4 regions of the Streptomyces sp. NPDC002935 genome follow, and region 4 is predicted to be linked to each of the others. Evidence: riboswitches for the same ligand, from Rfam matches in the RefSeq annotation. Region 4 holds a riboswitch; each other region holds the start of a gene.
The links. A riboswitch is a leader RNA that binds a small molecule or an ion and turns the genes downstream of it on or off. The one in region 4 is predicted to bind thiamine pyrophosphate.

Region 1: it holds a riboswitch for thiamine pyrophosphate, as region 4 does, so the genes downstream of both, thiO (glycine oxidase ThiO) here and ABZX90_RS28540 (cytosine permease) in region 4, are expected to answer to the same signal.
Region 2: it holds a riboswitch for thiamine pyrophosphate, as region 4 does, so the genes downstream of both, thiC (phosphomethylpyrimidine synthase ThiC) here and ABZX90_RS28540 (cytosine permease) in region 4, are expected to answer to the same signal.
Region 3: it holds a riboswitch for thiamine pyrophosphate, as region 4 does, so the genes downstream of both, ABZX90_RS20865 (thiamine ABC transporter substrate-binding protein) here and ABZX90_RS28540 (cytosine permease) in region 4, are expected to answer to the same signal.

What each region holds. Positions count from the first base shown of each region.
Region 1 is NZ_JBEXNW010000043.1:10,756-18,371, forward strand. Features, by position in the region: gene metF (methylenetetrahydrofolate reductase [NAD(P)H]) at 1-229, opposite strand, end outside; gene thiE (thiamine phosphate synthase) at 389-1,048, opposite strand; gene ABZX90_RS37925 (Rv2175c family DNA-binding protein) at 1,140-1,511, opposite strand; gene ABZX90_RS37930 (FAD-dependent oxidoreductase) at 1,576-2,814, opposite strand; gene ABZX90_RS37935 (hypothetical protein) at 2,847-3,224, opposite strand; TPP riboswitch at 3,277-3,390, shown strand; gene thiO (glycine oxidase ThiO) at 3,388-4,554, shown strand; gene thiS (sulfur carrier protein ThiS) at 4,551-4,751, shown strand; gene ABZX90_RS37950 (thiazole synthase) at 4,755-5,549, shown strand; gene pknB (Stk1 family PASTA domain-containing Ser/Thr kinase) at 5,915-7,616, shown strand, end outside.
Region 2 is NZ_JBEXNW010000028.1:18,086-25,701, reverse strand. Features, by position in the region: gene ABZX90_RS30875 (VWA domain-containing protein) at 1-844, opposite strand, end outside; gene ABZX90_RS30870 (LysR family transcriptional regulator) at 1,025-1,912, opposite strand; gene ABZX90_RS30865 (DUF1801 domain-containing protein) at 2,029-2,391, shown strand; gene ABZX90_RS30860 (VOC family protein) at 2,397-2,783, shown strand; gene thiC (phosphomethylpyrimidine synthase ThiC) at 2,848-4,668, opposite strand; TPP riboswitch at 4,661-4,817, opposite strand; gene ABZX90_RS30850 (YibE/F family protein) at 4,889-6,382, shown strand; gene ABZX90_RS30845 (SsgA family sporulation/cell division regulator) at 6,465-6,902, opposite strand; gene ABZX90_RS30840 (helix-turn-helix domain-containing protein) at 7,002-7,616, opposite strand, start outside.
Region 3 is NZ_JBEXNW010000014.1:116,782-124,397, reverse strand. Features, by position in the region: gene ABZX90_RS20875 (ABC transporter ATP-binding protein) at 1-778, opposite strand, end outside; gene ABZX90_RS20870 (iron ABC transporter permease) at 779-2,377, opposite strand; gene ABZX90_RS20865 (thiamine ABC transporter substrate-binding protein) at 2,470-3,555, opposite strand; TPP riboswitch at 3,638-3,743, opposite strand; gene rlmN (23S rRNA (adenine(2503)-C(2))-methyltransferase RlmN) at 3,828-4,934, opposite strand; gene ABZX90_RS20855 (hypothetical protein) at 5,264-6,013, shown strand; gene ABZX90_RS20850 (hypothetical protein) at 6,260-6,598, opposite strand; gene ABZX90_RS20845 (carboxymuconolactone decarboxylase family protein) at 7,025-7,498, opposite strand.
Region 4 is NZ_JBEXNW010000024.1:24,612-32,227, reverse strand. Features, by position in the region: gene ABZX90_RS28550 (phospholipase) at 439-1,806, opposite strand; gene ABZX90_RS28545 (alpha/beta hydrolase) at 2,020-2,853, opposite strand; TPP riboswitch at 3,073-3,167, shown strand; gene ABZX90_RS28540 (cytosine permease) at 3,159-4,559, shown strand; gene thiD (bifunctional hydroxymethylpyrimidine kinase/phosphomethylpyrimidine kinase) at 4,721-5,518, shown strand; gene gndA (NADP-dependent phosphogluconate dehydrogenase) at 5,821-7,263, shown strand; gene ABZX90_RS28525 (pyridoxamine 5'-phosphate oxidase family protein) at 7,383-7,616, opposite strand, start outside.

The DNA of each region.
Region 1 (7,616 bases), on a different contig from region 4:
CGGTCTCCTTGACCGTGCCGGCCCGGGTGGAGCCGCCGGCCCCGTAGGTCACGGAGACGAAGTCGGGCGCGACGGCCTCGACCCTCCGCAGGGCGTTCCACAGGTTCCGCTCGCCCTTGGGGGTCTTCGGCGCCGAGAACTCGAACGAGTAGGTCTTTTTGCCGGTCGCGAGCATGTCTCGCACGGTGCGTGCGCGATCAGTCCTGGTGGAAGCAGATCCGAGGGCCATACTCGCAGGTTAGCCAGAGGGCGTCGGTCCCCCAACCGAACCGCTGAGATTTGTCCGATCTGTCGATTTCTTGTCCACCCCTCGGACACCCTCGGACACCTCGGACACCTCGGACAGCCTCGGCCGGATCGGCGCTCTCCGCGCGGGCTGCCGGCGCGGCTACGCCTCGCGCAGCCTCTTCGCGAACTCCGCCGCCGCCGCGCCCGGGTCGTCCGCCTCGGTGATCGCCCGTACGACGACGACCCGGCGGGCGCCCGCTTCGAGCACCTCGTCGAGGCGGCCGAGGTCGATGCCGCCGATCGCGAACCAGGGGCGGTCGGTGCCGAGAGCGGCCGTGCCGCGGACCAGGTCGAGGCCGGGTGCGTGACGGCCGGGTTTGGTGGGGGTGGGCCAGCAGGGGCCGGTGCAGAAGTAGTCCACGCCCTTCTGGACCGCGGCGGCCGCGGCCTCGGACCCGGCGTGCGTGGAGCGGCCGATGAGGACCTCGTCGCCGAGGATCGCGCGGGCCGCGGGAACCGGGAGGTCCCCCTGGCCCAGATGCAGGACGTCGGCGCGGACGGCGTGGGCCACGTCCGCCCGGTCGTTGACCGCGAGGAGCTTTCCGTGGCGGGCGCAGGCGTCCGCGAAGACCTGGAGGTGTTCCAGTTCCTCCCCCGCCTCCATGCCCTTGTCGCGCAGCTGCACGATGTCGACGCCGCCCGCCAGGACCGCGTCGAGGAACTCGGCGAGGTCGCCCTGACGCCTGCGGGCGTCCGTGCACAGGTAGACGCGGGCGTCGGCGAGCCGGCCGCGCGCGGTGGTGGCGGCGTTCTCGGGCATGCGTGGGTCCCCCCGTTGTCGGTGCGCGGGGAGCGCGGCGGCCGGGATGGTCCCGCCGCCGCGCTCCCCGTGCCGGACGGTCGCGTTCAGGTCAGACGGCGAGCGCCTGGGCGCGGCGCTTCACCTCCGTGCCGCGATTCTCGCTCAAAGCCTGCGCGGGGGTGCCGGGCAGGCTCGGGTCGGGGGTGAAGAGCCACTCGAGGGCCTCTTCGTCGGAGAAGCCGTCGTCCCTCAGGAGCGTCAAAGTGCCGGCCAGGCCCTTGACGACCTTCTGTTCGTCCGCGTCGATGAAATCGGCGGGGACGTGCAGCGCGCGGTTCTCACCACGGCGTACGGCGATCAGCTGGCCGTCCTTGACCAGCTGCCGGACGCGCGTCACCTCGACGCCGAACTGTTCGGCGATGTCGGGGAGGGTGAGCCAGGCGGGGACGAGAGCATCGATCTTTGCGTCAATCTCGGTCACGGGACAAGCCTGCCATCCCGGACCGACAGTCGGAAGCCAAGGGCGTCCGACCTGGGGTGACGGATCAGGCCGTGGCGCCCTTCAGGGGCCTCGACGGGTCCGCGAGCAGTTCCGGATCCATGCGTGCGCCCGCCTCGATGAGCCGACGGCCCTGGGCGAGATCCCTCGGGCGGCCCACCGCCAGGAGGGCGACCAGCCGTGTCTCGCGGAGCCAGCACACCGACCAGGCGGCGCTGGAGGAGTCCCCGCGCCACACCAGGGTGTCGGCGGGCGCGTGGTGGCCGACGTACTGCACGAAGCGGCCGAACTGCTCGGACCAGAAGTACGGCACGGGGTCGTAGGCGGCGGGCGCCTCTCCGACGATGTTCAGGGCGACCGTGCGCGGGCCCTGGAGGGCGTTGTCCCAGTGATGGACGAGGAGGCGGTCCTCGTAGCGTCCCGACGGGAAGGAGGCGCAGTCGCCGACCGCGTAGACGTCCGGCAGGGAGGTGCGCAGGTGGTTGTCGGCGACGATCTCGCGGTGGGCGCCGAGCTCGATGCCGGAGCCGGCGATCCAGCCGGTCGCGGGCCGCGCCCCGATCCCGACCACGACGGCGTCCGCGGGCACCCGCGAGCCGTCGTCCAGGATCACCGCGCCGGGCTCGATGCGCTCCACGCGCGCGTTGGTGCGCAGCGAGGCGCCGCTGTCCGCGTACCAGGCGGCCATCGGCGCGGCCACCTCGGCGGGCAGCGCGCCGGCGAGGGGCCGGTCGGCGGCCTCGACGACCGTCACCGCGCAGCCCGCCTCGCGCGCCGCCGTGGCGAACTCGGCGCCGATCCAGCCCGCGCCGACGACCACGATGTCGTGTTGCCGGGCGAGGACGGGACGCAGCCGGTCGGCGTCGTCCAGGGTGCGCAGCAGGTGCACCCCCGGCACGCCTTCCGCGCCGGGCAGCTGGATGGGTTCCGCGCCGGTGGCGACGACCAGGACGTCGTACGGGACGGGCCCGGCGGCCGTGTCCAGTTCGTGGTCCCCGGGGCGTACGCCGAGTGCCTCGCGGCCCAGCCGCAGGTCGATGTCCAGGGCCTCGAAGTCGACGTCGAAGGCGGAGCCCTCGGCCTTGCCCAGCAGGACGGCCTTGGACAGCGGCGGCCGGTCGTACGGCTGATGCGGTTCCGCGCCGATCAGCGTGACGGTGCCCTTGAAGCCCTGCTCGCGCAGGGCGACCGCGGTCTGCACTCCGGCCATGCCCGCGCCCACCACGACGACCCGCCGTGCCGTGGGCTCCTGCGACTGAGACTGTGCCTGCGTCTGCTCGCTCACCTGATCACCTTAGACACCTGACAATTCGTCAGTCAGGGGGCGTGCTCAGTGACCTGTTCCACACGGTCTGTCACGCGCGGCTCTTCCACCACGCTCGTCCCCGTGCCTTGCCGCGACTCCCACGCCCAATTCTCCTCCAGTCGGACGCGGCCGTCGGGGAGTTCCACCACGAGGGACACGCAGTGGCCCGACGCGGTGGTCCCGTCGTGTTTGAGCTGCACGTACCGGAAGTCGAGGCGGTCGCCCTCACGGGTGCCCACCAGGTGTCCTCGGACGATGTCACCGCCCGCGTAGTCGGCCCAGACCAGGCCGTCCTCCTCGTGGTAGGCGAACCGCGTGCGGGTGCCCACCTGGCCCGGTGCCTGGTCGGCGACGGGGGCGAGGACAAGGCCGTCGAGCGATCGCGCCATGGGCGGAGGCTCCCTTACTGAGACGGGCGGGGGAGGGCTAGGGTGGCCAACGTAAAGCACTCGCGGGAGCCCGGACGCACCGGGCTGAGAGGGAGGCTGGGGCGGCCTCCGACCGTACGAACCTGATCCGGGTCATGCCGGCGAAGGGAGGGGCTGGACGCCTATGTCGCCTGCACGTTCGTCAGACGTCCTCGTCATCGGGGGCGGCATCATCGGTCTGGTGACAGCCTGGCGGGCCGCGCAACGCGGGTTCACCACCGCGCTCGTGGACCCCGAGCCGGGCGGCGGGGCCGCCCAGGTCGCGGCCGGGATGCTCGCCGCCGTCACCGAACTGCACTTCGGCGAGGAGACCCTGCTGGGCCTCAACCTCGCCTCCGCGCGCCGCTATCCGGACTTCGTCGCCGAGCTCACCGAGGCGACCGGCCAGGACCTCGGCTACCGCCGGTGCGGCACGCTGGCCGTCGCGCTGGACGCCGACGACCGCGCCCACCTGCGGGAACTGCACGCTCTGCAGAGCCGGTCGGGGCTGGAGTCGGAGTGGCTGAGCGGCCGTGAGTGCCGCCGTCTGGAGCCTATGCTCGCGCCCGGCGTACGCGGTGGTCTGCGGGTCGACGGCGACCACCAGATCGACCCGCGGCGCCTCGCACGGGCCCTGGTCACGGCGTGCGAGCGGGCCGGAGTGGTCGTGCACCGGACCTGGGCGCAGCGCCTGACCGTCGTGGGCGACCGGGCCGCGGGAGTCCTGACCACGGACGGCACCGAGCTCACCGCCGGCCGGGTGGTGCTCGCCGGGGGCAGCCTCAGCGGGCGTCTGGCGGGCGTCCCCGACGACGTCCTGCCGCCCGTGCGCCCGGTGAAGGGGCAGGTGCTGCGGCTGACCGTGCCGCAGCGGTACGCGCCCTTCCTGCACCGCACCGTCCGGGCCATGGTGCGCGGCAGCCACGTCTACCTGGTACCGCGCGAGAACGGCGAGCTGGTGGTGGGCGCGACCAGCGAGGAGCTGGGCTGGGACACCACCGTGACGGCGGGCGGCGTCTACGAGTTGCTGCGCGACGCCCACGAGCTGGTTCCCGGGATCACCGAGCTGCCGCTCACCGAGACCCGCGCGGGGCTGCGCCCCGGCTCGCCGGACAACGCGCCGCTGCTCGGCCCGACCGCGCTGGACGGACTGCTGCTGGCCACCGGGCACTTCCGCAACGGCGTGCTGCTGACGCCCGTCACCGGCGACGCGATGGCCCACGTCCTGACCACCGGCGAACTCCCCGCCGAAGCCCGCCCGTTCACCCCTCTGCGCTTCGGCGCCACCGCCCTCACGGAGCAGCCCGCATGAACATCGTCGTCAACGGGGAGCGGCAGCGGATCGCCGCGGGAACCGCTCTCGACGCGCTCGTCGCGACCCTCACCCCCGCACCGGCCGGGGTGGCCGCCGCCCTGAACGAAACAGTCGTCCCGCGCGCGCAGTGGCCGTCCACGTCCCTCGCCGAGGGCGACCGCGTCGAAGTCCTCACCGCCGTCCAAGGAGGCTGACCCATGGCCGACGATCCCTTCGTCCTCGGCGGTACGTCCTACGGGTCCCGGCTGATCATGGGGACGGGCGGCGCGCCCAGCCTCGACGTTCTGGAGCGCTCCCTGGCGGCCTCCGGAACGGAGCTGACGACGGTCGCGATGCGGCGCGTGGACGCGTCCGTGCACGGCTCGGTCCTGTCGGTGCTCGGCCGGCTCGGCATCCGCGTCCTGCCGAACACGGCCGGCTGCTACACCGCCGGTGAGGCCGTGCTGACCGCCCGTCTCGCGCGCGAGGCGCTGGGCACCGACCTGGTCAAGCTGGAGGTCATCGCCGACGAGCGCACCCTGCTGCCCGATCCGATCGAGCTGCTCGACGCGGCGGAGACGCTGGTCGACGACGGCTTCACCGTGCTGCCGTACACGAACGACGACCCGGTGCTGGCGCGGAAGCTGGAGGACGTCGGCTGCGCGGCGATCATGCCGCTCGGCTCGCCCATCGGGTCCGGGCTCGGAATCCGGAACCCGCACAACTTCCAGCTGATCGTCGAGAACGCGCGCGTGCCGGTGATCCTGGACGCGGGGGCGGGCACGGCCTCGGACGCCGCGCTCGCCATGGAGCTGGGGTGCGCGGGCGTGATGCTGGCCTCGGCGGTGACGCGGGCGCAGGAGCCGGTGCTGATGGCGGAGGCCATGCGGCACGCGGTGGAGGCGGGGCGCCTGGCGCGGCGGGCGGGGCGCATCCCCCGGCGGCACTTCGCCACAGCGTCCTCTCCCGTGGAGGGCATGGCGGTGCTGGACCCGGAGCGCCCGGCGTTCTGATCACCTGGGCGCGGGCCGTCGGTTTCCGGCCGGACGGGCCCGGCGGGTCTCCCCGGCGGTGCTCGCCGTCGGCGGGTGCCGCGGGTGCGAGTGTCCGGGCGTCTCCGGGTGCGACCCGTATGACGTGCGCCTCATGCCGTAGGACGGGCTTAGCGGTGAGGGTTGCCGCGGCTGGGCGGGGCGGCGCCGACGGCGGCGCAGGTTGTCGCGTTGTGGCCTTGCGGCGACGGACAGGGGTCTGATCGGACATCAGTGCGATGACCGTGCCCTCGTGCGTGCGGCGTGCGTCACAGGTCGGCTGCAGTCGGGCCCCGGTATCGGCCGAACGGGGCGGCGTGACAGTGGTGGCTCGTAGACTCACCTGCGTGGATACGACCCTTCAGGACCCGCTTGTCGGACACGTGCTCGACGGCCGCTATCGCGTCGACGCACGGATCGCGGTCGGCGGGATGGCCACGGTCTACCGGGCCCTGGACACCCGCCTCGACCGCGTTCTCGCGCTCAAGGTGATGCACCCGACGCTGGCCGCCGACGGTTCGTTCGTCGAGCGGTTCATCCGCGAGGCCAAGTCGGTGGCACGGCTGGCGCACCCCAATGTGGTGCAGGTCTTCGACCAGGGGGCGGACGGGTCGTACGTCTATCTGGCCATGGAGTACATCGCCGGATGCACCCTGCGTGACGTGCTGCGCGAGCGCGGCGCCCTGCAGCCCCGGGCCGCGCTCGACATCCTGGAGCCGGTGCTCGCCGCGCTCGGCGCCGCGCACCGCGCCGGGTTCGTGCACCGCGACATGAAGCCGGAGAACGTCCTGATAGGGGACGACGGCCGGGTCAAGGTGGCGGACTTCGGCCTCGTCCGCGCCGTGGACACGGTCACGAGCACGACGGGCGCCGTCCTCGGCACCGTGTCGTACCTCGCCCCCGAGCAGATCGAGCACGGCACCGCCGACACCCGTGTCGACGTCTACGCCTGCGGTGTCGTCCTGTACGAGATGCTCACCGGCGCCAAGCCGTACACCGGGGACTCCCCCGCGCAGGTTCTCTACCAGCACCTCCACGAGGACGTGCCGCCTCCGTCGGCCGCCGTGCCGGGTATGGCGTACCCGCTGGACGTGCTGGTCACCACGGCCACCGCCCGCAATCCCGAGGTGCGCCCGGCCGACGCGGTGGCGCTGCTCGGCCAGGTCCTCGAGGCACGGGCCGGTCTCACCGCGTACCAGCTCGACGCCGTGCCGCCGGGGGCCCTCGCCGTAGGCCACAGCAACGCCGACGACCGGACGAGCGTGATCCCGAACTCGCTGTCCGTCCCGCGTCCGCTGCCCGTGAACGAGGACGACGGCCACGACCTGAACCGGACCAGCCGGTTCGAGCAGGCCAGCCCCTTCGGTGCCGCGCCGACCGCGCCCGTCGGGCGCCCGGACACACGTCCGCGGCGCGCGATACTGATGGTCGTCGCCGCGATCGTGCTGGTGCTCGGACTCGGCGGCGGCGTCTGGTACATCAACTCCGGCCAGTTCACCGAGGTCCCGCCGGTCCTGGCGAAGACGGAGCAGCAGGCCACGGCCCGGCTCCAGGACGCCGGGCTCGACGTCAAGCAGGTCAAGCACGCCTTCAGCGACACCGTGAAGCGGGGCACGGTCATCAGCACCGACCCCGGGGTCGGTGAGCGGATCCGCGACAACGACTCGGTGACGCTGACCATCTCCGACGGCCCGAGGACGGTGAAGGTGCCCGATCTGAAGGGCTTCGCGCTGTTCAAGGCGAAGGACGTGCTGAAGGGCGACGGGCTCGCCGCGGGCATGGTCACCCGGGAGTTCAGCGACGACGTGACCAGGGGCTTCGTGATCCGTACCGATCCGGGCGCGGGCACATCACGGCACTCGGGTTCGGCGATCGCGATCGTCGTGAGCAAGGGCAGCCCGGTGGAGGTGCCCGACGTGACCGGCTCGTCCGTCGAGGACGCCACCGCGGAGCTGGAGGACGCGGGCCTGAAGGTGAAGATCGCCGCGCAGCAGGTCACCTCGGAGTTCGACAAGGGCCAGGTCGCCGAACAGACTCCGCGCTCGGGCC
Region 2 (7,616 bases), on a different contig from region 4:
CCTGCTCCTTGCGCAGGGACAGCCGCTTGCGCATGTCCACGGGCAACTGGTCCTCGCCCTTGATCAGGCGCGGCGCGGAACCGAACGCCGGCGTCGAGGCGGGGGCCGGAGGTGCCGGGGGAGGCGTCGGGACCGGCGCGGTCGGAGGGACGGGGGCTGACGGGGGTGCGGAGGCGGCCGTCGGCGCGGACGGGGGCGTCACCACGGGCCGAGGCGGAGCGGCGGGCGTGGCCGCGGGAGACGTCGTCGCCCGGGACGAGGCACCTCCGGTGACCGCGCTCCCGGAGTTCTCGCTCCCGGACACCGCCGGTTCCTCGTCCACGCTGATCCCGAAGTCGGTGGCCAGGCCGGCGAGTCCGGAGGCGTACCCCTGGCCCACCGCGCGGAACTTCCACTGGCCGCCCCGCAGATACAGCTCACCACCGATGAACGCCGTCTCCGTCGTCGCCTCCATCTCGAAGAGCGCCAGCTCCTGCCCGGACCCGGCGTCGAGCAGCCTCAGCCTCAGATCCGTCAGCCGGCCGAAGGTGCCCCCGTCGGCGGAGGCGCCCAGGACGACCCGCTGGATCTCCGGCTCCAGAGCACGCAGATCCACCCCGACGGTGTCGGTCGTCCCGCCGCCTTCCCTCCGCTTCCCCAGGTGACGCACGGCACCGGAGGCATGGCTCGGCTGGTTGTAGAAGACGAAGTCACCGTCGTCCCGGACCCGTCCGTCCGCGCGGAGCAGCAGAGCCGAGGCATCGGCGTCCGGCGCACCGGGCCCCCCGGACCAGCCGAGCTCGACCCGGACCTCCTCGGCGGCGACGGGAAGGTTGGCGCCCTTGCTCATCGATGTCGCTGTCATGGGCCCAGTCTGCCTAGAGAACCCGGCACCGGAACCGTCCGATACGCACACTCCCGCATCGGACGCCCAAGTCCCACGCTCCACGGCCCCTCGCCCTGAGGACAGGGCACCCGGCGAACGGCACCGTGGCACCAGACACAGGCCCAGACCCCGGGCCCCAGGCCAGGCCCAGGCTCCGCCTCAAGGAGAGTCGGCCGCGTCCGTCGCGGCCCGTACGAACTCACGAACCCGCTCGGTGGTGTTGCCCTCCCTCCACACCAGTCCCCGTTCGATCGGCTGTGCGTCGTGGAGGGGCACGTAGGCGACATCGGGCCGGGGGTAGTACTGCCGGGAGTGCTCCCCGACCGGGAGAACACCCCGGCCCATCGCGACCAGGGTCAGCATTTCGGAGAACGACCCGCCCACCGGGCCCTTCGGAACGGGCCTGCCCGACGGCGTGCGGTCCGGTGTGCGGTCCCGCTTGAACCCCGCCGAGGTCACCTGTGGGTACTGCACCACCGGGTGTTCCGCGAGCACTTCCACGGACACCCGTTCCTCGCCGGCCAGCGGGTGACCGGCCGCCACGGCCAGTACCCGTCTCTCGCGCAGCAGAGCGGGGCCGCAGGCCATTCCGTCGAAGGGGAACGAGGCCAGGAGGACATCGATCGAGCCGTCCACCAGACTGGCCCGGGAGTTGGACAGCTGAACCTCCCGCACGTCGACCCGGCAGTCGGGGTGCCGCTCACCGAACAGGCCGACCGCCCTGAGCAGTGCGGGAGCCGTCCACTCACCGAGGAAGGCGACCCGCAGCTCTCCGGTGATCCCGCGACTGGCGTCCGCCGCCCTTCGCAACGCCGCCTCCATCGCGGCGACCAAGGGCACCAGGTCGGCCGCCAGCTGACGGCCGATCGGGGTGAGCCGGACAGAACGGCTGTTGCGTTCGAACAGCAGGCCGCCGACGCCGCGTTCCACCTTCTTGATCACTTGGCTGACCCGCCCGGTCGTGATCAGCAACCGCTCGGCGGTCCGGCCGAAGTGCAGTTCCTCAGCCAGCGTCAGGAAGGTCTCGATCTCCAGCCGTTCCAGCATGAAAACCCCCGGCGTTAAATCTGGCTCAACAGTCGTACGTCGATCATGCCTTGATGGCGTCTGCCCCGCGGCGGATCGTAGAAGGCGTCCACACACCCCTCCTGAACGGAACCCACATGACCGCCTCGGACATCACCTCCTACCTGAACGGGCTCGACGCCCCCCTGCGCGAGATCGGCGAGAAGATCCGACCTGTCATCGACGCGGCCCTCCCCGACGACTCCGGCGCGCTGTGGCACGGCCATCCCACCTGGAGCCTCGGAGACAAGCCCGGTCAGACCCCGATCTGCCTGCTCAAGGCCTACAGGTCCTACGTCACGTTCGGCCTCTGGCGCGGCCAGGAAGTGGCCGATCCGTCGGGCCGACTGATCGCCGGAGCCCGCCAGATGTCCTCGGTGAAGCTCAGCCGTACCGACGACATCGACCCGGTCCTGTTCGGTGAGTGGCTTCGCCGCGCCGTCGCCCTGGAGACGAAGTGACCACGATGCGCGTGAAGGCCTTCGACCACCTGGTCCTCAACGTCGAGGACGTCGAACGGTCCCTGGGCTTCTACACCGGACTTCTCGGGCTGGCACCCGTACGCCTTGCCGAGTGGCGGGCTGGCCAGGTCCCGTTCCCGTCGGTGCGGATCACCGCGGAAACCATCATCGATCTCGTGGACGGCCCCCGAGGGGAGTCCAACGTCGACCACATATGTCTCACCGTGGAACCGCTGGACTGGGACGAGGTCATCGCGTCGGGATCCTTCACCGTGCTGGACGGTCCCGTCGACCGCTTCGGCGCGCGGGGCACCGCCACCTCTGTCTACGTCCAGGACCCGGACGGCAACACCGTGGAACTGCGCTGGTACCCACAGGACGCCGCGGCATGACCGGGCGGGCCGAGGGCGACGGTCCGGGCGTTCCGTGCCCCGGACCGCGCCCCTGTGGAACAGCTCAGTCGGCCAGCGGCAGGTAGACGCGGTTGCCCGCCTCCGCGAACTCCCGGGACTTCTGAAGCATGCCCTCGGAGATCTCCTCCGCGGAAGCGCCTTCGGCCGCGTCACCGCCGAACCGCTCGTTGATGCTCTGGCTGATCTTCATCGAGCAGAACTTCGGCCCGCACATGGAACAGAAGTGAGCCGTCTTGGCCGGTTCGGCAGGCAGCGTCTCGTCGTGGAACTCCCGTGCCGTGTCCGGGTCGAGAGCCAGGTTGAACTGGTCCTCCCACCGGAACTCGAAGCGGGCGTCGGAGAGCGCGTCGTCCCAGTCCTGTGCTCCTGGGTGCCCCTTGGCGAGGTCGGCTGCATGGGCGGCGATCTTGTAGGTGATGACGCCGGTCTTGACGTCGTCACGATTGGGCAGGCCCAAGTGCTCCTTGGGCGTGACATAGCAGAGCATGGCCGTGCCCCACCAGGCGATCATCGCGGCACCGATGCCGGAGGTGATGTGGTCGTACGCCGGCGCGACGTCCGTCGTCAGCGGGCCGAGCGTATAGAACGGAGCTTCATCACAGATCTCCTGCTGAAGGTCGATGTTCTCCTTGATCTTGTGCATCGGGACATGTCCCGGGCCTTCGATCATCGTCTGTACATGAAAACGCTTCGCGATCGCGTTGAGTTCCCCGAGAGTCCTCAACTCCGCGAACTGTGCGGCGTCGTTGGCGTCCGCGATGGAACCCGGCCGCAGGCCGTCGCCGAGTGAGTAGGTGACGTCGTACGCGGCGAGGATCTCGCAGAGCTCCTCGAAGTTCTCGTACAGGAACGACTCCTTGTGGTGCGCGAGGCACCAGGCCGCCATGATCGAGCCGCCGCGCGAGACGATGCCGGTCTTGCGGTTCGCGGTGAGCGGCACGTACGCCAGGCGCACGCCCGCGTGGACCGTCATGTAGTCCACGCCCTGCTCGGCCTGCTCGATGACCGTGTCCTTGTAGATCTCCCAGGTCAGCTCCTCGGCACGGCCGTCGACCTTCTCCAGCGCCTGGTAGAGCGGCACCGTGCCGATGGGGACGGGGGAGTTGCGGAGCACCCACTCGCGCGTGGTGTGGATGTTGCGGCCGGTCGACAGGTCCATGACCGTGTCGGCGCCCCAGCGGGTCGCCCAGGTCATCTTCTCGACCTCCTCCTCGATGGAGGAGCTGACCGCGGAGTTGCCGATGTTGGCGTTGACCTTCACCAGGAACCGCTTGCCGATGATCATCGGTTCGATCTCCGGGTGATTGACGTTCACGGGCAGCACCGCCCGGCCGGCGGCGATCTCCTCGCGTACGACCTCGGGGTCGACGCTCTCCCGGATCGCCACGAACTCCATCTCGGGCGTGATCTCGCCACGTCGCGCATAGGCGAGCTGGGTGACCGCCTGCCCGGCGCGCCCCCGGCGCGGCTGACGCGGCCGCCCGGGGAAGACCGCGTCGAGGTTGCGCAGTCCCCCACGCGGGGCCGTGTGCTTGATCCCGTCGTCCTCGGGACGGACGGGACGGCCCGCGTACTCCTCGGTGTCTCCGCGGGCGATGATCCAGTTCTCGCGCAGCGGCGCCAGCCCCCTGCGCACATCGGTGTCGATGGTCGGATCGGTGTACGGGCCGGAGGTGTCGTACAGCGTCACGGACTGCCCGTTGGTCAGGTGCACCTGCCGGACCGGCACCCGTAGATCGGGACGCGTACCCCCGACGTACCCCTTGTGCCAGCCGATGGACTTCCCGGCCTCGCCGTCCAGGGACGGAGAGGAAGCTCCGTCCGTCTGGCTGGAGGCAGGCGTGCTTACGTCCTTGTTGGTCATGAGACCTACTCCCTACGCCGGCATTACCCGGTAACAGGTTCAGCGGTCGACGCAGCGGCTTCCGTTCGTCGATGTTTCATGTGAAACATCGCGAAGACGGAGGTCAGCGCCCTCTCAGCCCGGTGCTCCGAGCTCCCGCGTGTGCAAAGGTGCCCCCACGCTAGCGTCATATTTGGCGCGGTGAACAGAGGGCCCTTGCCGTTCTTGCGATGATCGGTCGGTGACAACGACCCCGCAGTCCCCGTTCCCACCGTCCGAGCCGCCGCGCCGTACGGGCTCCGACGACGGCCAGGGACATGGCTCTGGCACCGGACACGGGCACGGTCATGGCCCGGACGGTGGCCATGACGGTGCCGACGGCGGGCACGGGCCGCGCCCGGCAGGCGGGCACGGCGAAGGTCTGGGAGGCGGGCACGGGCACTCGCACAGTCACGGCCCCGCCGCGCCGGTCTCCAAGCACCTGCGCAAGGTCATCGCCGCGGTACTGATCCCCTTCGCCGCCGCGGTCGTCGTGGGTCTCGTGGTGCTGTGGCCCGGCGGCGCCCCCTCCCACGAGCGCACCGGTGTCGGCTTCGACCGGCAGACCCAGCAGGCGACCGTCACCACGATCGACCAGGTGGACTGCAAGTCCGTGAACGCCTCGGGGGAGACCCCGACGGGCGACACCTCCACCGCCGAGGGCTCCTCCGCCCAGCAGCAGGCGACGGGTGAGTGCAAGAAGGCGACGATCCGGATCGACACCGGCAAGGACAAAGGCCGCACGTTCACCGAGATCGTTCAGCCGGACCAGTCACGGCAGTTGCACCAGGGCGAGAAGGTCGTCGTCGCGTACGAGCCCTCCGCCCCCAAGGACCTCCAGTACTCGGTCACGGACGCGAACCGGAAGCTGCCCCTGACGCTGCTCGCCGGGATCTTCGCCGTGGTCGTCGTGGTGGTCGGCCGGATGCGCGGCGTCATGGCACTGATCGCCCTGGCCATCAGCTTCATGATCCTGAACTTCTTCATCCTGCCCGCGATCCTTCAGGGTTCGAACCCGCTGGTCGTCGCCGTCGTAGGGTCCAGCGCGATCATGCTGATCGCGCTCTACATGTGTCATGGCCTGTCGGCCCGGACATCCGTGGCGGTGGTCGGCACCCTGCTCTCGCTGGTGCTGATCGGCATCCTCGGCTCCGTCTTCATCGACTGGGCCGTACTGACCGGCAACACCGACGACAGCACCGGCCTGATCCATGGGCTGTACCCGTCCATCGACATGAGCGGTCTGCTGCTGGCCGGAGTCATCATCGGTTCGCTCGGTGTTCTCGACGACGTGACGGTGACGCAGACGTCCGCGGTCTGGGAACTGCACGAGGCGAACCCCACGCTGGGCCGGCGTGGCCTGTACCGCGCGGGCATCCGCATCGGCCGCGACCACATCGCGTCGGTCGTCAACACGCTCGTCCTGGCGTACGCGGGTGCCGCGCTGCCGCTGCTGCTGCTCTTCTCGATCGCGCAGAGCAGCGTGGGCACCGTCGCCAACAGCGAACTGGTCGCCGAGGAGATCGTGCGCACCCTGGTGGGCTCGATCGGTCTGGTCGCCGCGGTACCGGTGACGACCGCGCTGGCCGCCCTGGTGGTCGCCGCGGACCGTGAAGGGCCCGCGACCGCCCCCGCGGCACCCGCAGGTGCCAGGACACCGGCACGGAGCGGGAAGGGCCGTCGCCGCAAACACTGAACCGTCCGCCGGAAGCGCCGAAACCATCCGGCACGCACGCCCCTTGAGAGGAAGCGTTACTCCGCTCGGGGGTTCCAGGGCTTCAGCCCGCGCTCTGCTCCTCGGCGAGGATGCGGTCGAGCGCTTCGTCGAGAGACGTGTCGAAACCGGCGAGGGAGCGCTCCTGCCCGAGCGGCACCAGCTTGTCGGTACGGTCGAGGAACGCGACGAGCGGCGCGGCCCCGGACCGGAACAGTGCGTGATCGCACCCGACCTGAAGCCGGATCAGCACCTCGCCGAACGCCTCGGGGTCGGCCGGAGCGATGTGGACATCACCGTCACCGCACGGCCTGCCCACCCCGTCGATCAGCAGCTCCCGCCCGAACGCCCAGGTCACAGGCGCGTCACCGGGCAGGTGGAAGGTCAACCGCACGGCATACGGATCACAGGTCTCGTATCGCAGCTCCACCGGAATGCGGAAAGACAGCTCCTCGGACACGAGGAAGCTCATCATGACCTCTGCCTGCACCGACTCGCGCATCGCCTACCCCGTCGTTTGCCATCGACTGGCCAGGAATCGTTCCCCTGACACTGCGGAAATATTGCTCACCGTGCACACAGGATCACAAGGAGTGAGTTTTCAGATACTGATAGAGATGGCGAGTGTCCCTAGAAGCCTGCCGATTTCGCTCTGCAACTTCCGTGCCGCGGGCAGCAGTCGGTCGACCTGGTGGAAAGGGAGAGAAATGGCCATGGCCGCGGCGGTACTGCCCGCGGTGATCGGGATCGCGGCGCAGACCGTGCCCAGCGCGTACTCCTGGCGCTCGACCACCGGTTCCATCCGCCCCGTCCTTTCCAGGCGCCTCAGCAGACGGTCCTTGTCACGCACCGTGTAAGGGGTGATCGACTGCACCGGGTAGCGATCAAGGTGGTCTCGCCGGGACTTGTCGTCCAGCTGGGAGAGCAGGCACAGGCCGATCGCGTGGGCGTGCCCGGTCTCACGGAAGTCGGCCCATTCCTCGACGGCGGGGTTCGCGGCGGAGTCGGCGACACACATGACCTCGATCTCGCCCTCGCTGTAGATCGCGTAGTACACGGGTGCGCCAATCGTGTCGCGCCATTGCGCGAGCATGTCACTCACCGTGCTGCGACGTTTCTGATGGGCTCCGCTGCTACTCAGCCGCTCGGCGGCCTCGCCGAGGAAGAACAGCCCTCTCTCCCGGCGCAGATAGCCCTCGTGAACCAGGGTGCGCAG
Region 3 (7,616 bases), on a different contig from region 4:
CCTCGGGCACCGGGATCTTGCCCCACGGGGTGTCGGCGGCCGTCGCGCTCACCGTCGCCTCGACCACGTTGTCGAAGCCGAGGAAACGGGCCACGAACGCGTCCGCGGGATGCTGCCAGACCTCAAGTGGCGTACCGGACTGGGCGATCCGTCCGTCGCGCATCACCACGACCCGGTCGGCGAGCGCGAAGGCCTCGCCCTGGTCGTGGGTGACGGCGAGCACCGTCGTACCCAACTCGCCGAAGAGGCCACGGAGTTCGACGACCAGCCTCTCGCGCAGCGAGCGGTCCAGCTGGCCGAGCGGTTCGTCGAGCATCAGCAGGCGGGGGCGGGGCGCGAGGGCGCGGGCCAGCGCGACGCGCTGCTGCTCGCCTCCGGAGAGGGAGGCGACGGCACGGTTCCGGGCTCCGGGCAGGCCGACGAGATCCAGCAGCTCTCCGACGCGGGCCGCCTGTCCGCTCTTCGACGTGCCGTGCATGCGCAGCCCGAAGGCGACATTGCCGCCCACATCCCGTTGCGGGAAGAGCTGATGGTCCTGGAACATCAGGCCCACGCCCCGCCTGTGCGCGGGAACGCCCGCCTGGTCCTGCCCGTCCAGCACCACTCGGCCCGCGTCCGGGGACTGCAGTCCCGCCACCGTCCGCAGCAGCGTGGACTTGCCGCTGCCGCTCGGCCCGAGCACGCACACGATCTCGTGCTCGGCGACATCGAGGTCGACGGCGTCGAGCACGGCCCGTCCGCCGAGGCGTACGGTCGCGCCCTGCAGGCTCAGCAGCATCTAGAACTCCCCGGTCCGGTCGGTCCGTACCCGCTCCAACAGCAGCAGCGCCACCGCGCACACCACCATCAGAATCGTCGAAAGGGCCATCGCCTGGCCGTAGTTGAGATCGCCCGCGCGCCCGAGCAGCCGGGCCACGGCCACCGGCAGCGTCGGGTTGTCGGGCCGCGCGATGAAGACCGTCGCCCCGAACTCCCCGAGGGAGACGGCGAAGGCGAAGCCGGCCGCGATCAGCAGCGCCCGCCGCACCATCGGCAGATCGACCTCGCGCCACACCCGCCAGGGCGACGCCCCGAGCACGGCCGCGGCCTCCCGCAGCCGCCCGTCCACCGCCCGCAGCACGGGCAGCATCGTCCGTACGACGAAGGGCACACCCACCAGCGCCTGTGCCAGCGGCACCAGGATCCAGCTGGCGCGCAGATCCAGGGGCGGCTCGTCCAGGGCGATCAGGAACCCGAAGCCCACGGTCACCGCGGAGACGCCGAGCGGCAGCATCAGCAGCGCGTCGAAGCCCCGCATGAAACGACCGGCGCGCCGGGTGAGGGCCGCCGCCGCGAGCCCGCCGATCAGCAGGGCGATGGCGGTGGCGGCGAGCGCGTACTCCAGCGAGTTGCCGATCGCCTCGATCGGGGCGACGAGGAAGACGCCTCCGTCGTCGTCGGCCAGCGCCCGGTAGTAACCGAATCCCGGGGCGTCGAGGGAACGCCGGACCAGGACCGCGAGCGGCAGTACGAGGAGGACCGCGATGCTCAGCAGCACTCCCGCGAGGAGCGCCCACTGTCCGGCCCCGCGCGGCCGGCGCGCGGTCGTCTCCGGGGCCACCAGACGCAGGGCGGTCTCCCGTCGTCGTACGGTCCCGGCGTGCACGGCGAGGATCGCGCCCACCGCCACGAACTGGACGATCGTCAGCACCGCCGCCGTCGCGAGGTCGAAGATCTCGGAGGTCTGCCGGTAGATCTCGACCTCGAGGGTCGAGAAGGTGGGGCCGCCGAGGATCTGCACCACACCGAACGAGGTGAAGGTGAAGAGGAAGACCATGAGGGTGGCGGCGGCCACGGCCGGCCCGAGCGCCGGCAGCGTCACCCTGCGCCACGCCGCGAAGCGCGAGGCGCCGAGCATGCGCGCGGCCTCCTCCTGGCGCGGGTCGAGCTGCGACCAGAGCCCGCCGACGGTCCGTACGACGACCGCGTAGTTGAAGAAGACGTGCGCGAGCAGGATCGCCCACACCGTGGTGTCCAGGCGCACGCCCCACAGCTCGTCGAGCAGCCCGCCCCGGCCGACCAGCGCGAGGAACGCCGTGCCGACGACCACGGTCGGCAGCACGAAGGGCACGGTCACCACGGCCCGGAGGATCTGCTTGCCCCTGAAATCGAAGCGCGCGAAGACATACGCGCCGGGCAGCGCGATCAGCAGCGTGAGCACCGTCGAGGCGAGCGCCTGCCAGGTGGTGAACCACAGCACGTGCCGGATGTCGGACTGGGCCGGCACCTCCCAGATCCGGCCGAGCTGCCAGTCGCCGTCCACGTGGAGCCCGCGCGAGACGATCGCGACGACGGGATAGGCGAAGAAGACCGCGAAGAACACGACGGGCAGGGCCATCAGCCCGAGCCGGGCCGCACTCTGCCGCCCGCGGGCCCTCCGCGGAGCTCCGTCGGCTCCGCGGGTTGCCTCGGCTCCGCCCGCTTCCTCGGCTACTTCAGTACGAGCGAGGTCCACGACTTGACCCACTGGTCGCGTTCGGCGGCGATCTTCGCGGGGGCCAGGGTCTCGGGGTCCTTGGCCTGCGGACCGTACCGCGTGAATTCCGGGGGCACCTGAGCGGCCTCGCGGACCGGGTAGACGAACATGTTGAGCGGCATGTCGTCCTGGAACTCCTTGGTGAGCAGGAAGTCGAGGAGCGCCTTGCCGCCCTTGGCGTTCTTGGCGTTGCTGAGCAGACCCGCGTACTCGACCTGCCGGAAGCAGGTGCCGGCCGCGACCCCGGTCGGGGCGGTGGTGGGCTTCGGGTCGGCGTAGATGACCTCGGCGGGCGGCGAGGAGGCGTACGAGACGACGAGCGGCCGGTCGGCCTTGGCCTTCTTGCCGCCGGCGGACCCCGAGAACTCGTCGTTGTACGCCTGCTCCCAGCCGTCCACGACCTTCACGCCGTTGGCCTTGAGCTTCTTCCAGTAGTCCTCCCAGCCCTTGTCGCCGTAGTGCGCGGCGGACCCGAGCAGGAAGCCGAGGCCGGGCGAGGACGTGGAGGCGTTCTCGGTGACGAGGAGGTCCTTGTACGCGGGCTTGACCAGGTCGTCGAAGGACTGCGGCGGCGTCAGCTTGTGCTTGCTGAACCAGGCCTTGTCGTAGTTGACGCAGATGTCGCCCGTGTCGATGGGCGTGACCCGGTGCTTGTCCTGGTCGGCCCGGTACTCCGGCAGGACCAGATCCGCGCCCTTGGCCACGTACGGCTGGAAGAGCCCGTTGTCGAGCGCGCGGGAGAGCAGGGTGTTGTCGACGCCGAAGAGGACGTCGCCCTGCGGGTTGTCCTTGGTCAGGATGGCCTTGTTGACGGCCTGCCCGGCGTCGCCGTCCTTGAGGACCCGGACCTTGTACCCGGACTGCTTCTCGAAGTCCTTGAGCACGTTCTTCGACACGAGCCACGAGTCGTGGCTGACGAGCGTGATCGTCTTCTGATCGCCCGAGCCGGCGTCGTCGGACGAGCTGCACGCGGACAGTGCGGGCAGCGCGACGAGGCCGAGCCCGACGGCCATGACCGCGAACCGCCTGCTGCTGGTGATGCTCACTGATTCCTCCTGGGTGACCAGGAAGAGACGCGGCCCCGCCCGGGACCTCTGACGGTTCCCGGGCAGGGCGCAACAGCTTGAGTAATGACCGAACTTCCTACCCAGAATGACCTGGGCAAGGTTCAGAGGGTCTGCGGTCTGTCCCGCACTCTCAGCGCTGTGGCGCTCCCCTGTCGGAATATGAAGATGTCGGACTGTGAAGAGGTGACGATGAAGATGTACTGACGCGGCTCAGACTACCGCTCGGTCGTCTGACGCGGCTCAGACTACCGCTCGGTCGCGGCGAGCTGACCACACGCTCCGTCGATCTCCTGGCCACGGGTGTCCCGGACGGTCACCGGCACGCCATGGGCCGCGATCGCCTCGACGAACGCCTTCTCGTCCTCGGGCCGCGAGGCGGTCCACTTCGAACCCGGGGTCGGGTTGAGCGGGATGAGGTTGACATGCACGGGCCTGCCCTTGAGCATCCGCCCGAGCCGGTCACCACGCCACGCCTGGTCATTGATGTCCCGGATCAGGGCGTACTCGATGGACAGGCGCCGCCCGGACTTGGCCGCGTACTCCCATCCGGCGTCCAGCACCTCGCGCACCTTCCACCGTGTGTTCACGGGGACGAGGGTGTCGCGCAGTTCGTCGTCCGGGGCGTGCAGGGAGATCGCGAGCCGGCACTTGAAGCCCTCGTCGGAGAACCGGTTGATGGCGGGGACCAGCCCGACCGTCGACACGGTGATACCGCGCTGCGAGAGCCCGAGCCCGTCCGGCTCGGGGTCAGTGAGGGCCCGGATCGCCCCGACCACCCGCTTGTAGTTGGCGAGCGGCTCGCCCATCCCCATGAAGACGATGTTGCTCAGCCGCGCCGGACCCCCGGGGATCTCGCCGTCGCGGAGCGCCCGCATGCCGTCGACGATCTGGTGCACGATCTCGCCGGTCGACAGGTTCCGGTCGAGGCCGGCCTGTCCGGTGGCGCAGAAGGGGCAGTTCATTCCGCAGCCCGCCTGCGAGCTGATGCACATGGTCACCCGGTCCGGGTAGCGCATCAGCACGGACTCGACGAGCGTGCCGTCGAAGAGCCGCCACAGGGTCTTGCGCGTGGTTTCCTGGTCGGTCGACAGGTGCCGTACGACCGTCATCAGCTCGGGAAGCAGCGCCTCCTGGAGCTTGCCGCGCGAGGCGGCCGGGATGTCGGTCCACTCCGCGGGGTCGTGTGCGAACCGGGCGAAGTAGTGCTGCGAGAGCTGCTTGGCACGAAACGGCTTCTCACCGATCGCGGCAACCGCCTCTTTGCGCTCGGCTGGCGTGAGATCGGCAAGGTGCCGCGGCGGCTTCTTGGCTCCGCGCGGCGCGACAAAAGTGAGTTCTCCGGGCTTCGGCATAACCCTTCCAGTGTCGCAGATCAACACCACCGGCCCAGGCCAGAGTGGGGTGGGGGCGGTCACCTGCGGGTACCGTCTGTCACCTTTAGGCGACCTCGCACGGCCCAGGGACGGCCAGGGACGGCCCAGGAGAGTGCCCGCTCGTCGCCGACATGCCCCAGATCGCGTCCGCCCAGGGCCGTCACTCAGCGGCTGGGGAGCGACCCGTAGCCGTTCGCTGTAGAGCCAGGTGAAGGTGCGTGGGCGTCCTCGCTATGCCTCCGGGTTTTGCTACCCCCTGGGGTACGGATTCCGGGAATTCTGCAGCGGCTCTCCATACAGTGGTGCCCATGAGCGCCGGGGGGACCTTGCCAGCGCGGCCATCCACCGATGCGACCGCCATAGGGTACGGGCAGCGGGAGATCCAGAACGGTCTGATCGTCACCGCGGCCGCTCTGTCGTTCGGCGCTGCCGGCTTGTCGGGGGCCGCGCTGGTCGACGGCGACGTGGCTCGGTGGCTTCTCGCCTCGGCCGGCGGCCTGTGCGCGCTTTGCGGCCTGTTCGCACTGATAGGGACAGCCGCCGCGTCCAACGAGAGATTCGTCTTCGACGCCACGGGGTGGTGGTGGTTCGGCCCGTTCGGGGACACGCTACTGACGTGGGATTCACTGGCCGGGGTATGCATCTACTCCACCGGTGACTCGGCCGTCGACCACGGCACCGCGACACTCGAGCTCTTCCCCGGCGGGGACTTCGACCGCGATCACCCCGTGCTGTGGCGCCACGTACGGGACGCCGACCCGCCCGCCGACGGTCTCCCAAGGCTGCGCTACCGCATCGAGCTCAGCAACATCGTCAACGTGACCACGGACGTCGAGCAGGCGTGTTCCCGTTGGGTCCCGCCCGACCTCTGGCACGGCAACAAATGGCAGCCCAACGGCTACAAAGGCCGCGCCGACCGCACCGGCCACCGGCGCAGACTGCGGGAGCGGGCACGGATCACAGCCCCGCAGGCGGATTCGACGACCCCGCTCCCGCCGCACGACGCCGTGCCGCCCGGCGACCCGCAGAATGAGGCACCGTCCGGCAGTCCCGGCTGAACGGCCGGGCTGTGCCGACCGACTCGAAGGGGCCCGCCACCGCGCTCGCCGACCTGGGCCTGTGCCGAGCCCCGACCACTCGACCCTGCCGGCCGCGCCTCCGTCTCGGGGTCAGGGCTCCACTAGCTGATCGGGTCCAACGTCGAACTCGCTCCGGTCACCTTCAGCGGCTTCCGGCCGCCCGCCCGTAGAGATCGTGACGACCTCGTTGCCGTCCGGATCTGAGGTGCGACTCAAGGCACGACGCTAGGGCGTGATCCAATCTGCCCAACCAAAGGTGAACTTGTACGCGGCGCGTGCGGCGTCCCGCCCTCGGCTGCCGGCCAGGAGTGCTACAGCCAGGGCGACGACGAACAGCGAGGCAAAGGCACCAGCGATGATCACGCCCGTCCTCGGCGACCAGACGACGCCCACGAAGACGCTTGCGGTGATCGTGATCGCCAAGCCCATGTGGGCAATGGGCAGTTCCACACGAAACAGGTTCCGCAGCGCACCCCGTGATGCCTGTATGTCCGCGTTGTAGCGCTCTCTTGCCGCATCAGGATCGGCGTTCGATCCCTCCGGCCATGGCTGCTCCACGAGCATCCTCCCCCCTTCGCCCCTGGCCGGGAGCTTAGACCTCGGCCTTGTCCCCATCACCTCAGCCCACCGCTCTCCCCAGCTCCCATCCCGTTCGCCGTCGACGCACACACAGTGGAGCGGGCTGGGGGCGATCACCCGCCTGTCGCGCAATCGATCAACGCTGCGACCTGCGACTCCGGTGTCAGCGGTTGTCAGCGCGGGGCGTCGTCGATTCCCCCGGCCTAGGTACGGCTGTACCGGTGTCGCGATCGACGGGGGTGACCCGGGCCCGAAAGACGGGGTGGTGCGTGTCGGTCGCCTCGGGGCGTCCGCCGACCGTCGTGCGACGGCCTGCGGACGGCCCACAGGCGGACCACGACCGGGCCGCCCGCCAGCCCGGCGGGCCCAGCCGACCGGGCGGACCCGGCGGACCCGGCCAGGCGCTCCCCGTTACGCGAACTGGCCGGGCTGGTAGGCGCCGGCGGGCTGCTGGACGATGACGTTTCCGCGGTTGAAGGCGTTGATGATGGAGATGCAGCACACCAGGGCGGCGAGCTGCTCCTCGTCGTAGTACTTGGCGGCGTTCGCCCAGCACTCGTCCGTGACCCCGCCGGCCGCGTCGGCGATGCGCGTGCCCTGCTCCGCCAGTTCCAGGGCGGCGCGCTCGGCGTCGGTGAACACCGTGGCCTCCCGCCAGGCCGCGACCAGGCTGAGGCGTACCGCGGTCTCCCCCGCGGCGGTGGCGTCCTTGGTGTGCATGTCGGTGCAGAAACCGCAGCCATTGATCTGGCTGGCGCGAAGCTTCACCAGTTCCTGCGTCGCGGCCGGCAGAGTCGAGTCCGAGAGCACTATGCCCGCGGCGACGATGTGCTTCGTGAACTTGGCCGCGACCGGGCTGGCGAAGAGGTTCAACCGAGCTTCCATGGTGGGCTCCTGTGTCGTCGTTCGTGGTTACACCTCTTCGACGGAACAGCCCCGCACGATGTGACACCGACGAATGTGACCTGCGTCTCCCTCCCGCGCCGCAGCGGGGATCACGCTC
Region 4 (7,616 bases):
AGGCGATGGCCCCGTTCTCGTTGCCGCTCTGCTCGTCGTGGACGACGCGTCGGCGAAATGCGCGGGCGGTTCGACGCTCCGCCTCAAAGGGGGCGTCGGCGGTTCGGTCCGTGTGTCCGCCCGCACGGCGCGGCTGGACCGGCCGCGTGGGTTCGACCGCCGTACAGCCGAGCGGAGGGCGAAGGGCTTCGACCGTCATGGGGCGGAACCTGCCCCGGGCGATGAGCACCCGGTGTTGTCCTGCGCCGGGGACGAGACCGGCGCGGTCACCGGCGTACGACGTGCCCTCGGTTCCCCCACCGTACAGCGCCCGCCGGAGAACGGGACTCCGCAGACCGCACGTCTTGCGGAACCGCTGCCCAGGGGTGTGCCGAAGGCTCCGTTCCTGGTCGGTTGTTCGTCGGCTCCCTCGATCCCGAGACTCGCGGTCCCCCCTGGTTAGGGGTAGACGTACGTGTTCAGCGTGTTCACCGCGGCTGCGGGGTCTCCCAGGTCGTAGCGGTCCACGGCGAGGAAGTTGGGCTTCTTGCGGGCGGCCGGCTGGCAGAAGCGGCGGGCCCGGTCGGTGAGTTTGGTGTTGTCCGTGCCGGCGGTCCCGGAGAGGGTGACGTCGCGGAAGTGGTCCATCACGAAGAGGGGGCGGAAGCCCGCCTCGGTGCGGGTGAGCGGGACGTTCGTGCCCGCGTCGTACCAGCGGCTGTAGCAGGACCAGTCGGAGGAGCCGAGGCCCGAGCCCATGGACCAGTAGTTCTCGACGGTCCATTCGCGCTGGTACATGACGCCGAAGCTGTCCCGGGTGAGTCCGGCGGACTCGTCGGAGGAACGGCTGTGGTCGGTGAAGATCAGCAGGCGTCGGCCGGCGGCGGTCAGGTCGGCGAGCTTCGGCCAGCCGTTCTGACGCACGCCGGTCAGGTCGGGGCGGTAGAGCACGTCGGACAGCCCGTTCACGCGGGCGAGTTCGGAGCGCAGGACGCCCGGGTCGACGTAGTCCTCCAGGAACACGGTGACGAACTGGTCGGGGTGCTGCTTGAGGAAGTCGACCATGCGCTGGAGGTCGACCCAGAGCGCGACCGGCCTGCTGACAAGGGTGCAGCTGTTGTGACAGAGGATCGCGCCGTCGGGGGTCTGGTGCAGGTCGAGCATGAACCCGCGTACGCCGTCGGCGAGTTGCCGGTTGATGCCGCGGGTCTGGTTGGGCACCAGATTGACGAAGGGCGGGGCGAATCCGCCGTCGACGCCGTTGGCGTAGGCGTTGTGGGCGGTGAGGAACGTGACCTGGTCCAGGGTGCGTTGGTCCTGGGGTGGCATGGGCCGGGTCTCGGGCGCGGCCGGGGTGAGGTACCAGGAGGCGAGGCCGCCCGACGAGCCGATCGCCAGTTGGGCGGGGTAGTTGGAGCCGGAGGGCTTGGCTCCGACCGTAAGGTAGCGGTCCGTTCCGGGGGTCTTGAGCGTGAACTGGTCGGCGCCGCTCGGCGTCACCTCCCAGGCTGCGTCCGCGCTCGTACACGCCACGGTCCGGGCCTGGTCGCCCGACCGGCCCAGACAACTCCCGGCGGTGTCGGCGCTTTCGAGGACGGCCGAGGAGCCGTTCGGGCGCAGGGTCCACTGCTGGTGGTCCTCGTTGCCCTTGGGGTTGTGCTGGACGACCGCGCCTGCGCTGTCGGCGGCGTTCAGTCCCGTGGTCGCGCTCTGGAGGTAATAGGTGCCCGCGGCCGGGACTTCGGCGGCGCCGGCGGGCCCGGGGGCGGCGAGGACGGTGCTCAGTACGGCGGTGGCGGCGAGCAGGGAGCGGCGGCTCGGTCTCATGGCACGTGATCCCTTCCTGTGGGGAGCATGAGCATGCCATGTGACGACGAATGTCAGAGGTACAGATCGCGTCAACAGTCGGTCTTTCGGGGCGCCTTGGATCCCCGCGCGCAGCCCCGCCCCGAGCACCGGCGTGGCGTTCGGGGCGGGGGCAGGACCCGGGGCTCACGTCCAGCGCGGTTCGGGCGCGCCGCCGTTCACTCTCGGGCGACGTCAGGCGGTGCCGTAAGGAGTGCCGGGGTGGGCGATCCCCGTGGCGAACGCGGCGATGTCGGCGACCACGCGTTCGGGCTGTTCCCAGTGCACGACATGGCCGGTGTTCTCGTACACGAGGAAGTCGGCGCCGTGGACGGCGTCCAGGATGGTCTGCTGGTCCTCGCGAGGCAGGAACTCGTCCTGGTCGCCCCAGATGACGAGGGTGGGCACCAGGATGCCCCCGAGTGTCGCGCCGAGATCGGTGTCGAGGAGACCGCGCACGGTCTCCGTCCAGACGTACACGGGGAGTTTGAGGCTCTCCTCGACCATGGTCTCGATGAACCCTCGCGCGATCGGGCGGGCCGCCGTGCCGGCCATGAAGTCCTCGACGAACTCTCGCGGCACGGGATCGGCGAGGCCCTCCAGTGTCTTCCGCATCCGGGCGGCCGCCGGCTTGTCCGCGAGGGTGCCGGGGACGCCGAGCAGAACGAGACCCGCGATGCGGTCGGGATGGCTCCCGGCGACGATCCGCGCCGGTACGCCGCCGCTGGACGCCCCGACCAGGATGGCGCGGGGGATGTCGGCCGCGTCGAGAAAGGCCACGAGGTCGGCGGCGAAGTCGTCGGGAGTGTAGCCCTCCGGAGGCCGCTCGGCATCGCCGTGCCCGCGCTGCGTGGGCGCGTAACCGTGCAGAGACGCCGGAAGGCGCCTCAGGAGGGGCTCGAAGGACCACCAGGAGTCGGCCAGACCGTGTACGAAGACGACCGGTGTGCCACTGGGGTAACCGGCTTCGGCGTACGGGAGGGTGAGCCCATCCCGCAGCTGCGCTGACTTCAGGGAGATCACGGTCACGGCACCCTGCCTCCTTCCGCCCGGCCACCGGGTCCGGGAACCCGGGAGCGGAGAGCGAGCGGCGATCACTTCCGACAGTACCGAGGGGCGGCGCGCGCCGCGCTGCGGGGAAGCCCGGCCGGGCCGCCCGGATGAAACGGAATGCGCGGCCGGGCCCTGCTCCAGGTGGGTGAGGGCTGCCGTACACAGATGCCAGGGGATGGCGTTAGTGTGTCCGTCGTACCGGACACGGGGTGCCCCGTCCGAGGGCTGAGATCACACCCGTCGAACCTGAACCAGTTCGTACTGGCGGAGGGATGTCTTCCATGCCATTGGCGCATGTTTCCAGCGGGGTGCCCGCCGACAGCCGGCCCGCCGTCTTCGACGGACGGATGCCCGCCGCACCCGGCGACCTGCGGGTGGAGGGGCACGGCATCGAGCCGGTCCCCGAGAACAACCGGTACGGCGGGGCCGGGCGCCTGTTCACCGTGTGGTTCGCCCCGAACCTGACGATGACGGGCGTGTTCACCGGCACCATCGGTATCGCGCTCGGCCTGGACTTCGGCACCGCGCTCGCGGCGGTCGTCCTCGGTACTGTGCTCGGCGCGCTGCCCACCGCCTACCTCAGCACCTGGGGCGGACTCACCGGCACCGGCCAACTACCCCTCGCACGGCTCGCGTTCGGCCGGGCGGTGGTGCTGCCCGGGATGCTCCAGTGGCTGTCCTCGGTCGCCTGGGACGCACTGATCGGCCTGTTCGGCGGGGATGCGCTGGCACGGCTGTGCGGCTGGCCGTTCTGGCTCGGCGTGCTCGTCATGATGGCGGCGCAGGGGGCACTCGGTGTCCTCGGCTACGAAGCGATCCACCGCCTCCAGATCGTCATGACGTTCGTGCTCGCCGTCGCCTTCGCGGTGATCGCCTGGCGGATGCTGGACGGCGTCCACCCCGCCGCGACCGGGGCCGCGACCGGCGCCGACCGCGCGGGCGCGTTCGTGCTCACCAGCACCATCGCGCTCAGCCTGTCGCTGTCCTGGGCGCCGTACGCCAGTGACTTCAGCCGCTATCTGCCGCGTGCCACCTCCCGCCCGCGGATGTTCTGGTGCACCCTGCTCGGCCTCGTCGTGTCCTTCGTCGCCGTTCAGGTCCTCGGGCTGTGGGGCGCGTCCGTGCTGACCGACCAGACCGCGGCGGGCGTGGACGAGTTGCTGGGCGGCGGGACGGCGGGCGCGTTCGGGCTGCTGGCCGTGGCACTGGCGGCGGTGTGCAGCAACGCGATGAACGACTACAGCGGTTCGCTGGCCCTGCAGACCCTGGGCGTGCGGATACCGCGTCCACTGGCCGCCGCCCTGGCCGCCGGGCTCGGCTTCCCGCTGGTCCTGTGGATGCACGCCGCCGACACGACGGCCCGCTTCCAGAACGTGCTGTTGTTCGTGGGATATTGGATCCCCGGGTTCGTCGCGATCGTCGTCGTCGACTGGATCGCCCGCGGGCGGGAGCGCGGCGGCGCGCCCCTCGACCTCGCCGTCGAGACCGCCCGCCCGCGCTCCGGTCGGCCGTCGCTACTGGCCTTCGTCGCCGCGTTCGGTGCGGCCGTGCCGTTCATGGACACCGGCCTGTACGTCGGTCCGGTGGCCGACGCGCTGCACGGCGCCGACCTCTCCTACTACGTGGCGTTCCTCGTCGCCCTCGCCCTCTACGCCCCCTCGCGGCTGCGCCGCCGCTCCTAGCACCTGCCGGCCCGGTCGAGCACGTCGGAGACGCGGGTGCGGGACGCGGACCTGGCGCGCTGCGGGGCCGTCCGTCCCTTCGCGATTCCAGAGGCCTCGCGCCCGAACTCGTACCCGGACCCGGACCCGGACCCGGACCCGCACCTGAGAGGAACCTTCGTATGACCACGCCACCCCGCGTCCTGACGATCGCCGGATCCGACTCCGGCGGTGGCGCCGGAATCCAGGCCGACCTGAAGACGATGCTGGCGCTGGGCGCGCATGGGATGAGCGTGCTCACCGCGGTGACCGCGCAGAACTCCGTGGGTGTGCAGGGCGCTTGGGAACTGTCCGAGGAAGCGGTACGCGCCCAGTACCGCAGCGTGGTCGACGACATCGGCGTCCAGGCCGTGAAGACGGGGATGCTCTCGTCGCCCGGCCTGGTCACGACGGTCGCCGAGTTGCTGTCCGACGTGGCCGCCCCGGTCGTCGTGGACCCGGTGAGCGTCTCCAAGCACGGGGACCGGCTGCTGGCCGACGACGCGCTGGACGCCGTACGGACCCGGTTGCTGCCTCGGGCGACGGTGGCCACCCCGAATCTCGACGAGGTCGCCCAGCTCACCGGGGTGAGGGTGAAGGACGAGGAGGGCATGCGCCGGGCCGCCGACCGACTGCTCGCGTTCGGCCCCCGTTGGGTGCTGGTCAAGGGGGGCCATCTGCCGGGACAGGCCGTCGATCTCCTCACCGACGGAACGGCGGAGCACTGGCTGCGCGCGCCGCGCCACGACAACCGGCACACGCACGGCACCGGGTGCACGCTCGCCTCGGCCGTCGCGGTGGGCCTGGCCGAGGGCCTTTCGGTGCCGGAGGCCGTACGGCGGGCGAAGGAGTACGTGACCGCCGCGATCGAGGCCGGTTTCGCGCTCGGCGCCGGCATCGGGCCGGTGGACCACGGCTGGCGACTGCGCCGGAACGGCTGACCCTCTGGTCGTCGGCCGGGGTTCCGAAGTTCCGGCGTTCTGGGGTTCTGGGGTTCCGGCGTCCGGGAGCATCGACGCCGCCCGGCCCGAACTCCCGGAATGGCCACGCCTGCCCGGGGCCCGGGGTTCCGGAGCGCGCGCCTCCGCACGTCGCCCGGAGACTCTGCCCGCGATCCGGCGCACCACGTGCCTCGGAAGGTGAACACCTCGGCCCCTGTCGTGCGTACTGATCGGCACAGCGACGTTCGTCTGCTCGCCCGTCAGGTACGCGGGGAGGCAGATCCGGATCCAAGGAGCACACCATGAAGGCGACCGCGCAGATCGGCGTCACAGGGCTCGCGGTGATGGGCCGCAACCTGGCCCGCAACTTCGCCCGGAACGGCTACACCGTCGCCGTCCACAACCGCACCCCCGCACGCACCAAGGCCCTGGTCGAGGAGTTCGGGCATGAGGGCGCCTTCGTGGCGGCCGAGTCGGCCGAGGAGTTCGTGGCGGCGCTGGAGCGTCCCCGCCGCCTGATGATCATGGTGCAGGCGGGTGCGGCCACAGACGCCGTCATCGAGGAGTTCGCCCCGCTGCTCGAGAACGGGGACATGATCATCGACGGCGGCAACGCCCACTTCACCGACACCCGGCGTCGTGAACAGTCGCTGCGCGAACGCGGCATCCACTTCGTCGGCGCGGGTGTGTCCGGCGGCGAGGAGGGCGCCCTCAACGGGCCGAGCATCATGCCCGGCGGCTCCCCGGAGTCGTACGCCTCGCTCGGCCCGATGTTCGAGTCGATCAGCGCCAAGGTGGACGGCGAGCCCTGCGCGACGCACATCGGCACGGACGGCGCCGGACACTTCGTCAAGATGGTGCACAACGGCATCGAGTACGCCGACATGCAGCTGATCGGCGAGGCCTACGACCTCCTCCGCCGCGTCGGCGGCTACACGCCGGCGCAGATCGCGGAGATCTTCCGGCGCTGGAACAAGGGCCGCCTCGACTCGTACCTGATCGAGATCACCGCCGAGGTCCTCGCGCACAAGGACGCCGCCACCGGGGAGCCGTTCGTGGACGTCGTGGTGGACGCCGCCGGGCAGAAGGGCACCGGCCGCTGGACCGTGCAGACCGCTCTCGACCTCGGCTCCCCGGTCACCGCCATCGCGCAGGCGACGTTCGCCCGCGCCGCCTCCAGCCAGGCCGGACTGCGCGACGCCTACCGCGGTCTGCCCGGCGGCACCCACTGGGACCTGTCGGGAACCGAGGCCGAGCGGTTCACCAGCCAGGTCGAACACGCCCTGTACGCATCGAAGTTGATCGCCTACGACCAGGGCTGGAAGATGATCCTGGACGCCGCCGCCGAGTACGGCTGGGACATCGACCTCGGCGAGGTGGCGAAGATCTGGCGCGGCGGCTGCATCATCCGCGCGGCGTTCCTCGACCGGATCCGCGCCGCTTACGCCGTCGATCCGGGCTTGGTCAGCCTGCTCTCCGACGCGGGGTTCGCCACCGAGATCAAGGACGCCCAGGTCCCGTGGCGCGAGGTCATCTCCACGGCCACCCGCCGAGGGGTCCCGGTGCCCGCGTTCTCCGCCGCCCTGTCGTACTACGACACCCTGCGCGCCGACCGGCTGCCCGCCGCCCTCACCCAGGGCCAGCGTGACTTCTTCGGCGCCCACACCTACCGGCGCACCGACCGCGAGGGCAGCTTCCACACGCTGTGGGGCGAGGCCGTACGCGAGGAGACCGAGGTCCTGTGACCCCCGTCCGGCGATGAGCCGGTGCGGGACAGGCCGGGCGTCCGCGGCGACGGATGCCCGGCCCGTTGACGGCCTCACCGAGTGCCAGACAGAGGCCCGGTTCGTCGGTACCGCGAAGCTCATGGGAGGTCCACCCCGTACAGCGTGCGGCCGCCGACGAGTTCCCGGCCGGTGACCAGTTCGGGCGCGATCCGAATGAAGACGTCGTGGGGCGAGGCCACCCAGGAAAGGGGTCCTGTCCGGCTCAACTGATCGTGTTCCGCGGAATCGTTCACCACCAGGGCGCGGCCCGTCACGACGACGCTCCAGCCGGAGTGCGCGGCCGCGTCCACCACGTCGGCCTCGAACGCCAC